3 regions of the Shigella dysenteriae genome follow, and region 2 is predicted to be linked to each of the others. Evidence: predicted binding sites of a transcription regulator. Region 2 holds the regulator's gene; each other region holds the start of a gene.
What was found. Region 2 encodes CRP, which controls carbon source genes, mostly activating them, when cyclic AMP is high. Its sites were predicted from a motif close to ATGTGANNNNNNTCACAT; they were not measured.
Positions count from the first base shown of each region.

Region 1: uxuA (mannonate dehydratase) is a predicted target of CRP. The motif match lies at 1,995-2,012, and genes of this name have one in related genera.
Region 3: HUZ68_RS01305 (YjcB family protein) is a predicted target of CRP. The motif match lies at 1,568-1,585, and genes of this name have one in related genera.

Region 1 covers NZ_CP055055.1:510,002-515,291, forward strand. Annotated here, with positions in the region: gene fimH (type 1 fimbria D-mannose specific adhesin FimH) at 1-407, shown strand, start outside; gene gntP (gluconate permease GntP) at 581-1,924, opposite strand; gene uxuA (mannonate dehydratase) at 2,264-3,448, shown strand; gene HUZ68_RS02475 (fructuronate reductase) at 3,529-4,989, shown strand; gene uxuR (Uxu operon transcriptional regulator) at 5,202-5,290, shown strand, end outside.
Region 2 covers NZ_CP055055.1:4,368,526-4,373,815, reverse strand. Annotated here, with positions in the region: gene argD (bifunctional acetylornithine/succinyldiaminopimelate transaminase) at 1-830, shown strand, start outside; gene HUZ68_RS20980 (YccS/YhfK family putative transporter) at 897-2,987, opposite strand; gene crp (cAMP-activated global transcriptional regulator CRP) at 3,038-3,670, opposite strand; gene HUZ68_RS20970 (OsmC family protein) at 3,972-4,376, shown strand; gene HUZ68_RS20965 (phosphoribulokinase) at 4,431-5,290, opposite strand, start outside.
Region 3 covers NZ_CP055055.1:246,445-251,734, reverse strand. Annotated here, with positions in the region: gene pdeC (c-di-GMP phosphodiesterase PdeC) at 1-1,286, opposite strand, end outside; gene HUZ68_RS01305 (YjcB family protein) at 1,715-1,996, shown strand; gene HUZ68_RS01300 (hypothetical protein) at 2,267-2,743, shown strand; gene ssb1 (single-stranded DNA-binding protein SSB1) at 2,945-3,481, opposite strand; gene uvrA (excinuclease ABC subunit UvrA) at 3,736-5,290, shown strand, end outside.

The DNA.
Region 1 (5,290 bases), 1.2 Mb from region 2:
TGTGGAATATTTACGCCAATAATGATGTGGTGGTGCCTACTGGCGGCTGTGATGTTTCTGCTCGTGATGTCACCGTTACTCTGCCGGACTACCCTGGTTCAGTGCCAATTCCTCTTACCGTTTATTGTGCGAAAAGCCAAAACCTGGGGTATTACCTCTCCGGCACAACCGCAGATGCGGGCAACTCGATTTTCACCAATACCGCGTCGTTTTCACCAGCGCAGGGCGTCGGCGTACAGTTGACGCGCAACGGTGCGATTATTCCAGCGAATAACACGGTATCGTTAGGAGCAGTAGGAACTTCGGCGGTAAGTCTGGGATTAACGGCAAATTACGCACGTACCGGAGGGCAGGTGACTGCAGGGAATGTGCAATCGATTATTGGCGTGACTTTTGTTTATCAATAAAGAAATCACAGGGCATTGCTAATGCAGGTACGCAATATTACCTGAAGCTAAAAACCTGCACGTTAGCCCTTTGTAGGCCAGATAAGACGCGTCAGCGTCGCATCTGGCATAAACAAAGCGCACTTTGCCGACAATCCGAACTGAGCCTGCCATTGGCAGGCTCTGGTGTTCTTTTACGCTACCATGCTAATAATCAGCACAATAATCAGCCCAACCACGGAGTTGACCAGCTCCAGCAGACCCCAGGTTTTCAACGTGTCTTTTACTGACAGGTCAAAGTAACCTTTGAACAACCAGAAAGATGCATCGTTAATGTGGGTGAGGGTGTTGGAACCCGCAGCCGTCGCCAGCACCAGCAGCGCCGGATTCACGCCAATCAGCTGACCAGTTGCTGGATCAAGGATTGCAGCACTGATAATCCCGGCGGCGGTCATCGCCGAAACGACACCCTGACCCGTCGCCAGACGAATTAGCACAGTGATCAGCCATGCCATAATGTAGGGCGAGATATTGCCGTGGGACATCAACATGCCGATGGTGTCGCCAATGCCGGTGTCGATGATAGTTTGCTTCAGCACGCCACCCGCACCGATGATCAGAATCACCATTGCAATGCTTTTCACCGCACTTTCAAAAGCGTTCATCACCCACTGCATGTCATGACCACGTGCGGTGCCAAAGAGTACGAATGCAACCACCATCGCAATAAACATTGCAATCGGCGAGGAACCGATAAAGTTAACCACTTCCCAGGCAGGGGTATCTTTTACCAGCCAGATATTGGCGATGGTGGTAGAGATCATAATGATCGCCGGGATCAGCGGCACCAGAATCGAAACGCCGAAAGAGGGCAGATTGTTCATATCTACCGGTTGATCTGCTTTCAGGAATGATGGCGTTGGGCGCTCAAGATTGCCGAGGAACTTCGGCAGGATCAGACCTGCGCAGATTACACTTGGGATCGTCACCAGTACGCCATAGATATAAACCATCCCCATATCTGCGCCATAAGCATTCACCAGCGCCACCGGACCCGGCTGCGGTGGGAACAGTGAATGTGCGGTAGTGGCAGCTGCTACTGCCGGGATCGCCAGTTTCAGGAACGGAATTTTAGCTTCGGCGGCAATGACAATAACCAGCGGCGCTAACATGATAAAGGCCACTTCATAGAACATCGCCAGACCAAAAATCAGGCCGATGATAATCACCGACAGCTGTACATAGCGCAGACCGAGACGCGCCAGCAGCGTATGTGCTATCTGGTGAGCCGCGCCGGAGTCGACCATCAATTTACCGATGACCGCACCGAACACCACGATGATAGCCAGTTCCCCCAGCGTGTTGCCGAAGCCCGCTTTCATGGTGTGCAGCAGCGACATCAAATCCATGCCCGCCAGCATCCCGACGGACAGCGCCGCCACCAACAAAGCCACCATTGAATTGATTTTGAACTTCAAATTCAGTACCAGCATCAGACCAATGCCGAATACCACCCAGAGAATGTTAAGCACATGCATAACGTTTTACCTTACCTGGTTGAACCGTTGTTATTTTGGGCGACATGTTATGTAAATTGGTCAACCATTGTTGCGATGAATGTCACATCCTCTGATCAATAACCATCGATTACCTTTTGCTGCAATTTGCAGCAACAACCAGGAGAGTGAAATTCTTGTGATGTGGTTAACCAATTTCAGAATTCGGGTTGACATGTCTTACCAAAAGGTAGAACTTATACGCCATCTCATCCGATGCAACGCCACGGCTGCGGTCTGGTTGTTCATCCGGATACCTAAACAACTCCAGGGTTCCGCGTCTCTTTGCTGTGGAACCCACTATGTGAAAGAGGAAAAATCATGGAACAGACCTGGCGCTGGTACGGCCCAAACGATCCGGTTTCTTTAGCTGATGTCCGTCAGGCGGGCGCCACTGGCGTGGTTACCGCGCTGCACCATATCCCGAACGGCGAAGTATGGTCCGTAGAAGAGATCCTCAAACGCAAGGCGATCGTTGAAGACGCAGGCTTGGTGTGGTCTGTCGTAGAAAGCGTACCAATTCACGAAGATATCAAAACCCACACTGGCAACTATGAGCAGTGGATCGCTAACTATCAGCAGACTCTGCGCAACCTGGCGCAGTGCGGCATTCGCACCGTGTGCTACAACTTCATGCCGGTGCTCGACTGGACCCGTACTGACCTCGAATACGTGCTGCCAGACGGCTCCAAAGCTCTGCGCTTCGACCAGATCGAATTCGCTGCATTCGAAATGCATATCCTGAAACGTCCAGGCGCGGAAGCGGATTACACCGAAGAAGAAATTGCTCAGGCAGCTGAACGCTTCGCCACTATGAGCGACGAAGACAAAGCGCGTCTGACGCGTAACATCATTGCCGGTCTGCCGGGCGCGGAAGAAGGGTATACCCTCGACCAGTTCCGTAAGCACCTGGAGCTGTACAAAGATATCGATAAAGCGAAGCTGCGCGAAAACTTTGCCGTCTTCCTGAAAGCGATTATTCCAGTTGCTGAAGAAGTTGGCGTGCGTATGGCGGTTCACCCGGACGATCCGCCGCGCCCGATCCTCGGCCTGCCGCGCATTGTTTCCACCATTGAAGATATGCAGTGGATGGTTGATACCGTAAACAGCATGGCGAACGGTTTCACCATGTGCACCGGTTCCTACGGCGTGCGTGCTGACAACGATCTGGTTGATATGATCAAGCAGTTCGGTCCGCGTATTTACTTCACCCATCTGCGCTCCACCATGCGTGAAGATAACCCGAAAACCTTCCACGAAGCGGCGCACCTGAACGGTGACGTTGATATGTACGAAGTGGTGAAAGCGATTGTTGAAGAAGAACACCGTCGTAAAGCGGAAGGCAAAGAAGACCTGATCCCGATGCGTCCGGACCACGGTCATCAGATGCTGGACGACCTGAAGAAGAAAACCAACCCAGGTTACTCCGCAATTGGTCGTCTGAAAGGCCTGGCCGAAGTTCGCGGTGTCGAACTGGCGATCCAGCGCGCTTTCTTTAGCCGTTAATATCCACCGGCATGGCTGCGCGCCGTGCCGGTTCCTTCTTCCTTGCCGTCACTCTCTGAAGACGGATTCTGGAGTTTACGATGACTACTATTGTTGACAGCAATCTGCCGGTTGCCCGCCCGTCATGGGATCATTCTCGTCTGGAATCACGCATTGTGCATCTCGGTTGCGGGGCGTTTCACCGCGCGCACCAGGCGCTGTATACCCATCATCTGCTGGAAAGCACCGACAGCGACTGGGGCATCTGCGAAGTTAACCTGATGCCAGGCAACGACCGCGTGCTGATCGAAAACCTGAAAAAACAGCAACTGCTGTACACCGTAGCGGAAAAAGGCGCAGAAAGCACCGAGCTGAAAATTATCGGTTCGATGAAAGAAGCGCTGCATCCGGAAATCGACGGCTGCGAAGGTATTCTCAACGCGATGGCGCGTCCGCAAACGGCGATTGTCTCTCTAACGGTCACGGAAAAAGGCTACTGCGCTGATGCGGCAAGCGGTCAACTGGATCTCAATAACCCGCTGATCAAGCACGATCTGGAAAACCCGACTGCGCCGAAGTCTGCAATTGGTTACATCGTCGAAGCCTTGCGTCTGCGTCGTGAAAAAGGGCTGAAAGCGTTTACTGTCATGTCCTGCGACAACGTGCGTGAGAACGGTCATGTGGCAAAGGTCGCGGTTCTGGGGCTGGCTCAGGCGCGTGATCCGCAGCTGGCGGCATGGATTGAAGAGAACGTCACCTTCCCGTGCACCATGGTTGACCGCATCGTTCCGGCGGCGACGCCAGAAACCTTACAGGAAATTGCTGACCAGCTGGGTGTTTACGACCCGTGCGCCATTGCCTGCGAACCCTTCCGTCAGTGGGTGATTGAAGATAACTTCGTTAATGGTCGTCCGGACTGGGATAAAGTGGGCGCACAGTTCGTTGCAGACGTTGTGCCGTTCGAAATGATGAAGCTGCGTATGCTGAACGGCAGCCACTCTTTCCTGGCGTACCTCGGTTACCTCGGCGGCTATGAAACTATTGCCGACACCATGACTAACCCGGATTATCGCAAAGCGGCCTTTGCCCTGATGATGCAGGAACAAGCGCCAACGCTGTCGATGCCGGAGGGTACGGACCTGAACGCCTATGCGACGCTGCTGATCGAGCGTTTCAGCAACCCGTCTCTGCGTCACCGTACCTGGCAGATTGCGATGGACGGCAGCCAGAAGTTACCGCAGCGTCTGCTGGATCCGGTGCGTCTGCACCTGCAAAACGGCGGCAGCTGGCGTCACCTGGCGCTGGGCGTGGCTGGCTGGATGCGTTACACCCAGGGCGTGGATGAGCAGGGTAATGCCATTGACGTGGTCGACCCGATGCTGGCCGAGTTCCAGAAGATTAACGCGCAGTATCAGGGCGCAGACCGCGTGAAAGCGCTGCTGGGCCTGAGCGGTATTTTTGCCGATGATCTGCCGCAGAATGCCGACTTTGTTGGCGCGGTGACGGCGGCATATCAGCAGCTGTGCGAACGCGGTGCGCGCGAGTGTGTGGCTGCGCTGTAACTAACTGATTACCCTACAGACTTACTGGTCAATCAAACTGATATTTGGTTGACCAGTTTTCATTTTTTTGTCCACCTGTACGTGCCAACTTCCAGTGCTAATGGTATAGTTTGAGATTAACGGGCCGTAAAATTGCCCGTTGTAGGCCGGATAAGGCGTTCACGCCGCATCCGGCAAAAATTTGATTAACCGCACCTAACGGACACAACACCATGAAATCTGCCACCTCTGCGCAAAGACCTTACCAGGAAGTCGGGGCGATGATCCGCGATCTGATCATAAAGACGCCGTACAATCCTGG
Region 2 (5,290 bases):
AAACCAAAATTATTGCCTTCCATAACGCTTTTCATGGTCGCTCGCTGTTTACCGTCTCGGTGGGCGGGCAGCCAAAATATTCCGACGGCTTTGGGCCAAAACCGGCAGACATCATCCACGTTCCTTTTAACGATCTCCACGCAGTGAAAGCGGTGATGGATGATCACACCTGTGCGGTGGTGGTTGAGCCGATCCAGGGCGAGGGCGGTGTGACGGCAGCGACGCCAGAGTTTTTGCAGGGCTTGCGCGAGCTGTGCGATCAACATCAGGCATTATTGGTGTTTGATGAAGTACAGTGCGGGATGGGGCGGACCGGCGATTTGTTTGCTTACATGCACTACGGCGTGACGCCGGATATTCTGACCTCTGCGAAAGCGTTAGGCGGCGGCTTCCCGATTAGCGCCATGCTGACCACGGCAGAAATTGCTTCTGCATTTCATCCTGGTTCTCACGGTTCCACCTACGGCGGTAATCCTCTGTCCTGTGCAGTAGCGGGCGCGGCGTTTGATATCATCAATACCCCTGAAGTGCTGGAAGGCATTCAGGCGAAACGCCAGCGTTTTGTTGACCATCTGCAGAAGATCGATCAGCAGTACGATGTGTTTAGCGATATTCGCGGTATGGGGCTGTTGATTGGCGCGGAGCTTAAGCCACAGTTCAAAGGTCGGGCGCGTGATTTCCTGTATGCGGGCGCAGGGGCTGGCGTAATGGTGCTGAATGCCGGACCGGATGTGATGCGTTTTGCACCGTCGCTGGTGGTGGAAGATGCGGATATCGATGAAGGGATGCAACGTTTCGCCCACGCGGTGGCGAAGGTGGTTGGGGCGTAAATACGAAGCATCAGGCAAAAGATGTCGGATGCGGCGTGAATGCCTTATCCGATGGTTTAGCCTGCATTACGCCTTCGAATCCCGCAACTTGCGACTCAGCCAAATCCCGTGATGCGGTCGCTGACGCCATGCCATCGACGAAATGGTGTGCATGGTGTTCAGATGACCAATAACCCGCTGTAAATGCTGCTCCAGCGTACCTGCCGCGCCTTCGTGCGGCTGCATCTCCGGCGCATCCATGATATTGGCATCGCCAGAACTACCCGGTTCGTCATACTCCAGTCGCTGCTGACAACGCTGAATGGCGATTTCACAAGACTGTAAATACTCTTGTGCCAGTTCAGGTGGCAATGCCCGGTGTTCCCGCGCCAGCGTGGTCATGGCATTAATATGCTCAACAATAAACTGGCTGTGCGTTACCCACAGTTTCATATCTGCCAGATAATGGCTGTTGAACGCTGGTTCCTGCATCGCCTGATTCAATGAGTTATACAGAGTGTTATGTGCCTGATTTACCCGCATTCGCTGCCAGGCCAGTGGCGTAGGTTGCGGATCCTCGCTCAGAATCAAGCGAATCGCTTCCTGATAGGCTTCTAAAGCGTCATGGGCGTTTTTACGCAATAACCCGCTCTGCCACTGCGGCCACAGCCAGACGGTACCACCGAAAGCAATTAAACAACCAATAATGGTATCGATAAGACGCGGAAGGATGTACTGCTCACCGTTCAGCCACAACAGTTGCAGGGTATACACTGCGGTAATAGTAAAACCGACCGTCGCCCAGCCGTAGTTTTTGCGCAATATCAGGTAGCTGGCAAGGGTGGTAATCAGCATCAAGGTCAGGGTGTAACCTTCGGGAATTTTAAAGTGCAGCGCCACGCCCGCAATGATTAACCCGACCACGGTTCCCACGGAGCGATTCACAATCCTCAGACGGGTTGCACCATAGCCATTTTGCGTCACCAGCAATACCGTCATCAGGATCCAGTACGACTTCGGCAGATGCAGCGCGGTGCCCATCAGGCTGGCAACGCTTAACATCACACTGAGTCGTCCGGCATTGCGTAGCGCCGGAGACTTTAGTGACAGATAACTTTTCAGCGCCGGAAGTAACGGCATTCGCCGCTGTTTATCGGCCAGTAAGTCACGGGCATAGAGCGGTTTTTGGGTGCGCAGCACGCGGGCGATGCGGCTGAAATGCCAGTAGCAGAATTGCCCAACCGGATTATCCGGATGCTGGCGGGCGATTTTTTCCAGTGCGCCAATTTGCTTTTCCATCGTAAAACGCGTTGGCAGGCGATGGTAAAGAATGTCATCAGCCAGCACGCGCAGGCGAGCGGCGACGGTTTGCGCATTCCAGCGGATAACTTCTTCCGCATGGCTACGCTCGACCAGCTTTTGCACCTCTTCCGGCTGATGCAAACTGACCGAAATATGTTCCTGTAAATCCAGCGCCTCCTGGAAAATACGCAGCATCCGCTTGTAATCAGTATTATTTTGCGCGGAAAGCATATGCATTTGCTGATAGCACTGGGTAATTAGATCGACCGCTTTTTGCTGGCGCACCAGCAGCGGCGGCAGCGCTTTTTCAGGGTCGGTGTGCTGGGTAAGCAGGCTGTATTTGGCTTCACAATAATCTGCCAGTTCACGGTACAGCAGACTTAGTGACTCGCGCAGCGGTTGTTCGCGCCAGATCCAGAACCAAAACCAGTTAAACAATCCGTACCAGAGAGTGCCCAACGCATAGATGAGCAACGGTTCCCAGACCGGCATGTATCCCGCCAGACTGAGGGTAAAAATGGCTGCCAGCAGCGATGCGGGAAGCAATTTTGCGTGCAATGGCCCCAACTCAGCAGTGACGCCAAGTACCAGCGTTAATCCGGTCAGCAAAAAGGGCAGGGGAACATCTTTTGCCAGTAGCAGCTGTGTCAGTAAGCTACAGGTGGCAAACAGCGACGCACCAATGATTAAGCGTTTGAAAAAACGTTTATGAGGCGTATCAAGGCCCGCAATATTGCAACAGGCAGGAACGAGAGAGAAGAGCAGACCGAATCGTAATTCGCCAAGCATTAACCCAACGGCCACGGGCAAACATAGCACCAGCGTTTGTCGAAGTGCATAGTTGATATCGGGGTGATAAATCAGTCTGCGCCACATCGGGGGAAACAAAATGGCGCGCTACCAGGTAACGCGCCACTCCGACGGGATTAACGAGTGCCGTATACGACGATGGTTTTACCGTGTGCGGAGATCAGGTTCTGATCTTCAAGCATCTTCAGAATGCGTCCCACGGTTTCACGAGAACAGCCGACAATCTGACCGATTTCCTGACGGGTAATTTTGATTTGCATACCGTCCGGGTGAGTCATAGCGTCTGGTTGTTTTGCCAGATTCAGCAGAGTCTGTGCAATGCGGCCCGTCACGTCGAGGAACGCCAGGTTGCCTACTTTCTCTGAAGTGACTTGCAGACGACGCGCCATCTGTGCAGACAGACGCATCAGAATGTCCGGGTTTACCTGAATCAATTGGCGAAATTTTTTGTACGAAATTTCAGCCACTTCACAGGCGGTTTTCGCACGTACCCATGCGCTACGTTCCTGGCCCTCTTCAAACAGGCCCAGTTCGCCAATAAAATCACCCTGATTCAGATAGGAGAGGATCATTTCTTTACCCTCTTCGTCTTTGATCAGCACTGCCACAGAGCCTTTAACGATGTAGTACAGCGTTTCCGCTTTTTCACCCTGGTGAATAAGCGTGCTCTTGGATGGGTACTTATGAATGTGGCAATGAGACAAGAACCATTCGAGAGTCGGGTCTGTTTGCGGTTTGCCAAGCACCATGCGCGGTTATCCTCTGTTATAAGCTTTCTCCAGAGCCAGATAACGCCGCTGTCTCTGGATTGCCGAAATATGCTTCCCGCTACCTGGGAAGGGGCTATCAACTGTACTGCACGGTAATGTGACGTCCTTTGCATACATGCAGTACATCAATGTATTACTGTAGCATCCTGACTGTTTTAGCATAGCTTTCGCTTTGTGTCTCCTGGTGTCTCGCTTCAGCATGACCCAGGTCGCCTTCCGTTGCGCGATTTGGTTAGTACGCGTACTCTGTCAGGAAAATTGACGCAGTGGAGTAGCAAAAATGCAAGCGCGAGTGAAGTGGGTCGAAGGGTTAACTTTTCTGGGCGAATCCGCCTCTGGTCATCAGATTTTAATGGACGGCAACTCAGGCGATAAAGCACCAAGTCCGATGGAAATGGTGTTGATGGCGGCGGGTGGTTGCAGTGCCATCGATGTGGTTTCGATCCTGCAAAAAGGGCGTCAGGATGTGGTCGATTGTGAAGTAAAATTGACCTCTGAACGCCGCGAAGAGGCACCACGCCTGTTTACGCACATTAATCTACATTTTATCGTCACCGGTCGCGACCTGAAAGACGCAGCGGTTGCGCGTGCGGTTGATCTCTCTGCCGAGAAATATTGTTCAGTGGCGTTGATGCTGGAAAAAGCGGTGAATATTACTCACTCGTATGAAGTGGTTGCCGCGTGATTTAACTATCCCGTTGTGAAGCCGGATAGTATTTTATCCGGCGTAATAGCAGAGTTACTCGATTTTCTTTCCTTCCATCAATCGTTGCACCAGCGGCAGCATAATTAATTCCATTGCCAGACCCATTTTGCCGCCGGGCACCACTAACGTATTGATGTGGGAAATGAATGAGCCTTGCAACATCGCCAGCAGCCAGGGGAAATCGATCCCTTCCAGATTACGAAAATGGATCACCACAAAGCTTTCATCCAGCGACGGGATACCTTTTGCCGCGAACGGGTTTGAAGTGTCGACGGTGGGAACGCGCTGGAAGTTAAGATGGGTGCGGGAAAACTGCGGTGTGATGTAGTTGATATAGTCTTCCATTGAACGCACTACTGAGTCCATCACTGCTTCTCGTGAGTGCCCGCGCTCGCTGGTGTCGCGGATCAGTTTTTGAATCCACTCAAGGTTAACGATAGGCACCACGCCGACCAGTAAGTCCACATGCTGCGCAACGTTATGCTGTGGCGTGACTACGCCGCCGTGTAAACCTTCATAAAACAGTACATCAGTGGGTTCTGGTAAAGGTTGCCAGGGGGTGAATGTTCCCGGTACCTGATTCCAGGGTACGGCTTCATCGTAGGTATGCAGATATTTGCGAGATTTCCCTTTGCCGCTCTGACCGTATTCAATGAAGGTTTGTTCCAGCAGGCCGAAGTCGTTCGCTTCGGGGCCGAAGTAGCTGATATGCCGCCCGGCGTCGCGCGCTTTGCGGATCGCCATGTCCATTTCCGGGCGGGTGTAACGGTGAAAACTGTCGCCTTCCACCTCGGCTGCATGCAGATTTAACTGGGCGAATATTTTACGAAACGCGAGGCTGGTGGTGGTGGTCCCCGCGCCGCTGGATCCTGTTACCGCAATGACCGGATGTT
Region 3 (5,290 bases), 950 kb from region 2:
GAGTAGCCAATACCAAAATCATCAATTGCCACTTCGTAACCGGCCTGGCGGAAAGCCAGAATAATCGGCGTCATTTTTTCGACATCAAGAAATGCATGCTCAGTCACTTCAAATTTAATTTGCTGTGGACGCACCGCGTATTGCTCTGTTTTCTGATTGGTTCGCGCTATCAACCGTGACGTATGAAAATCGGAGGCCGACAGGTTAATAGAAACATAGCGATCGGCATGTGTTGCCAAGTACGCGCCCAGATCGCGGAAGACATTATCAATAACATAATCAGTTACCTGTTCGATCATCCCCTCCTTTTCTGCCAGCGGAATAAACTCTGCCGGATTCATTACTTGCCCCTGCTCACCAGGCCAACGTAATAACGCTTCAGCACCGATACATTTTTCTGTTTTGATATCGATTATTGGCTGGTAATAAAGGCAAAGTTGATGTTTTTCGAGGGCGCGTTGCAATTTGCATTTGGGAGACAAATAGTTTTGTCGAATACGTAGCCAGAGTAATAGCAGAACAAGACTCCCCAAAATACCGGCGGGTAACGCAAAAATAAGATGATTATAAAAATGGGCTATAAGACGTTGATATGAAGTCGCAACAATGGCTGCAATTGGGCGTTTTGTCGAATAAACTGTCGCATATAAATAGCCATTTCTTTGTACGGTTAAATCCTTCAAATGAATCAGCGGAGAAAACGTTGCTGCCGAGGCCTCGTTGCTTAACGAGAAAAAGGTTTTCGTCACCGTATCATACACACCCCATTGCAATGTCGGGTCATCAGACATCACTTCACTCCAGAAGAGAGGGTTGATAACCGCCACATAATTTCCCCGCTGCATATAGGTCATTTTATAGCCAGAGAAAAAAGGCGTATCGCGGTAATAATAGATAGAAACGTTAGGTTCACGCTTATAATCGGCCGGTGCAATCGTATAGCCGTTTACAGGCGCTATCAGTGATGAGCATACAAAATGGTTATCACGGGCATAGATCAATTCATTAATATAAAGATAGCCACGAATAATATTTAACATTCGCTTTTGATGGGCTGGAGAGCAAACTTGCCCCTGATAGCGTTCTGCTGCATCGCTCACTAAATCTGCCTGGCGAATGACCAGCTCGGATTTATCCAGTGCCAGTTGAGCAAAGGTTCGGAGCTGATTATTCACTTCTGATTTTGCCCAAAGGAAGGCAATCCATAGCGAAAGAATGATGGGAAAGAGAACTAAAAAGATAATGCCCGGCAACGCCAGTAATTGGTGTCGTGCACGATGACTCATTGCTATCAATTTCCTGCCTGTTTATACCCGGCCATTGCAAGGTGAAACCCTGGCTACCGACGTCTTTAGATAAATCTTACGGTATAAATAGCACTTTTGCCTGATTTGAAATTGATACCTTTGTAATCGTCACCTGGATGAAAATAATTCATTGATATTCAAAATTAATTTTCTACAGGAATACAGAGGCGGCGGGAAGATATACCCTTAATGCCACTGAAAAACCACATAATCTGTACAGCAATAAAAGTCACGTCCTAATATGGCTAACAAACAATCAATTGTGATATAGTTCACAAAATTAATGAAACAAACAGAGTGTTTCATTTTTGTGTTCTGCAAGCCCCGCGATAGCCAGAGTGTACCACGCCTCCCGTGAACAACGCCGCGCTGTCCAGGGCATCGGCTCTTTTCAGAGGAATTGTTTGATGGCTACCCTCACCACTGGCGTGGTTCTTCTTCGCTGGCAACTTCTTAGTGCCGTAATGATGTTTCTGGCCAGCACGCTCAACATCCGTTTTCGTCGGTCTGATTATGTCGGACTTGCAGTGATCAGCAGCGGTCTGGGCGTGGTTTCCGCCTGTTGGTTCGCTATGGGGTTGCTTGGCATCACAATGGCGGACATCACCGCTATCTGGCACAACATCGAGTCGGTGATGATAGAAGAGATGAATCAGACACCGCCACAATGGCCAATGATTTTGACCTGATTTCACTTTCTTGACTTTTATCCCTTCACAAGCGGTCGATGAATAGCTTCCTCGGCCGCCCTATCATCACATATCGCACTTTCTTTTAATCAACGCTTGAAGGTGTTGTACGCTTAGCATCTTCACTATCTTCGCCACCCCCTTGCTGAATTTTATACAAATGAGCAATTTTTGATAGTTCAAAAATATGAGTAAGGCTAGGATAAAAAGAAATAAATTGCACTACCTAACGACACCGTAATATTTTCAATAATTATCAAGGAGAAGATCGTGCCGATAATATTTAGTCCAAATACATTAAAAATGGAACAATATCATGGCGACAGGGTTAAAATGGAGAAATACAATTCAAATCCATTTCAATTCAATGCAGTTTATTATACAAATATTGATGATTTTAAAAACCTCTTAAAGGACCTTATTAATACCATGACGAATGGAAAAGTCGAGTTTAATTCCGAGCAATTATCTAAACTCATGGCAGAAATAACCTCTTTCGAGTCCAATCTTGATGGAACCCCCAAAGATATAAATTTTATCTCTCAAAATGAACATCTACGCCAAACTGTATCCATCAGACAAGATGGGCTATGCACGAAAATAACACTCATTGTAGAAGAAACCCATTTTGATATAGACCATGGCGATATCTTACATGGAAAAAAATGGAGTGAAACAAGAGTGCTGCCTGAAGAATTAAACATGGCTATTGTTGTTGAAAACCTTAGAAACTTACCACACAGTTAAACAAAGTTGAGCAACATGAAATAGAGAGATTATAGAAGATATAAACCGGTACAAATTGCAAAATCAGATATTTTGTAAAATCCGGTATAATAAATTAATGAGAGTAATAATCCTTGAATATTTCAGGAGCCGAAATTCATTTTCGACTCCTGGACGCATATGTTTCGCGTTGAGAGATCTCAACACAAAAGATGCAGATTCTTAGAACGGAATATCGTCATCAAAGTCCATCGGCGGCTCGTTAGACGGCGCTGCCGGAGCGGACTGCTGCGGGCGAGACTGCGCGCCGCCGCTGAACTGATTGCCACCCTGCGGCTGCTGAGGCTGACCCCAACCACCCTGCGGCTGACCGCCACCGATATTGCCACCTGCAGGAGCGCCACCACCCTGACGACCACCCAGCATCTGCATAGTGCCGCCAACGTTCACCACAACTTCTGTGGTGTAGCGATCCTGACCAGATTGTTCGGTCCATTTACGGGTACGCAGCTGACCTTCGATATAAACCTGAGAACCTTTACGCAGATATTCGCTGGCCACTTCTGCCAGTTTGCCGAACAGCACAACGCGGTGCCATTCAGTCTGCTCTTTCATCTCGCCGGTCGCTTTATCACGCCAGGATTCGGAAGTAGCCAGCGTAATGTTGGCAACTGCGCCACCATTTGGCATGTAGCGTACTTCCGGGTCCTGACCCAGATTACCAACGAGAATAACCTTGTTTACGCCTCTGCTGGCCATGTTCGTGTCTCCTGAAAAAAAATCGTTCTGAATAAGTGTAAACGCGCGATTGTACCATTACCAATAGCGCTTTTACTATGTTGTGACCTCGGTTCCGGGAAACAAACCTGGCCAGACATTGTTACACAACACTCCGGGTAATGCATTCCAATACTGTATATTCATTCAGGTCAATTTGTGTCATAATTAACCGTTTGTGATCGCCGGTAGCACCATGCCACCGGGCAAAAAAGCGTTTAATCCGGGAAAGGTGAATGGATAAGATCGAAGTTCGGGGCGCCCGCACCCATAATCTCAAAAACATCAACCTCGTTATCCCCCGCGACAAGCTCATTGTCGTGACCGGGCTTTCGGGTTCTGGCAAATCCTCGCTCGCTTTCGACACCTTATATGCCGAAGGGCAGCGCCGTTACGTTGAATCCCTTTCCGCCTACGCGCGGCAGTTTCTGTCACTGATGGAAAAGCCGGACGTCGATCATATTGAGGGGCTTTCTCCTGCCATCTCAATTGAGCAGAAATCGACGTCTCATAACCCGCGTTCTACGGTGGGGACAATCACCGAAATCCACGACTATTTGCGTTTGTTGTTCGCCCGCGTCGGCGAACCGCGCTGTCCGGACCACGACGTCCCGCTGGCGGCGCAAACCGTCAGCCAGATGGTGGATAACGTGCTGTCGCAGCCGGAAGGCAAGCGTCTGATGCTACTCGCGCCAATCATTAAAGAGCGCAAAGGCGAACACACCAAAACGCTGGAGAACCTGGCAAGCCAGGGTTACATCCGTGCTCGTATTGATGGCGAAGTCTGCGATCTTTCCGATCCGCCGAAACTGGAACTGCAAAAGAAACATACCATTGAAGTGGTGGTTGATCGCTTCAAGGTGCGTGACGATCTTACCCAACGTCTGGCTGAATCTTTTGAAACCGCGCTGGAGCTTTCCGGTGGTACCGCGGTAGTGGCGGATATGGACGACCCGAAAGCGGAAGAGCTGCTGTTCTCCGCCAACTTCGCCTGCCCAATTTGCGGTTACAGTATGCGCGAGCTGGAGCCGCGACTGTTTTCGTTTAACAACCCGGCGGGGGCCTGCCCGACCTGCGACGGCCTTGGCGTACAGCAATATTTCGATCCTGACCGCGTGATCCAGAATCCGGAACTGTCGCTGGCAGGTGGTGCGATCCGTGGCTGGGATCGCCGCAACTTCTATTATTTCCAGATGCTGAAATCACTGGCAGATCACTATAAGTTCGACGTCGAAGCGCCGTGGGGCAGCTTGAGCGCGAACGTGCATAAAGTGGTGTTGTACGGTTCTGGCAAAGAAAACATTGAATTCAAATACATGAACGATCGTGGCGATACCTCCATCCGTCGTCATCCGTTCGAAGGCGTGCTGCACAATATGGAGCGCCGTTATAAAGAGACAGAATCCAGTGCGGTACGTGAAGAATTAGCCAAGTTTATCAGCAATCGCCCATGCGCCAGCTGCGAAGGAACGCGTCTGCGTCGGGAAGCGCGCCATGTGTATGTCGAGAATACGCCGCTGCCCGCTATCTCCGACATGAGCATCGGTCATGCGATGGAATTCTTCAACAATCTCAAACTCGCAGGTCAGCGGGCGAAGATTGCGGAAAAAATTCTTAAAGAGATCGGCGATCGTTTGAAATTCCTCGTTAACGTCGGCCTGAATTACCTGACGCTTTCCCGCTCGGCAGAGACGCTTTCTGGCGGTGAAGCCCAGCGTATCCGTCTGGCGAGCCAGATTGGTGCGGGCCTGGTTGGCGTGATGTATGTACTGGACGAGCCGTCTATCGGCC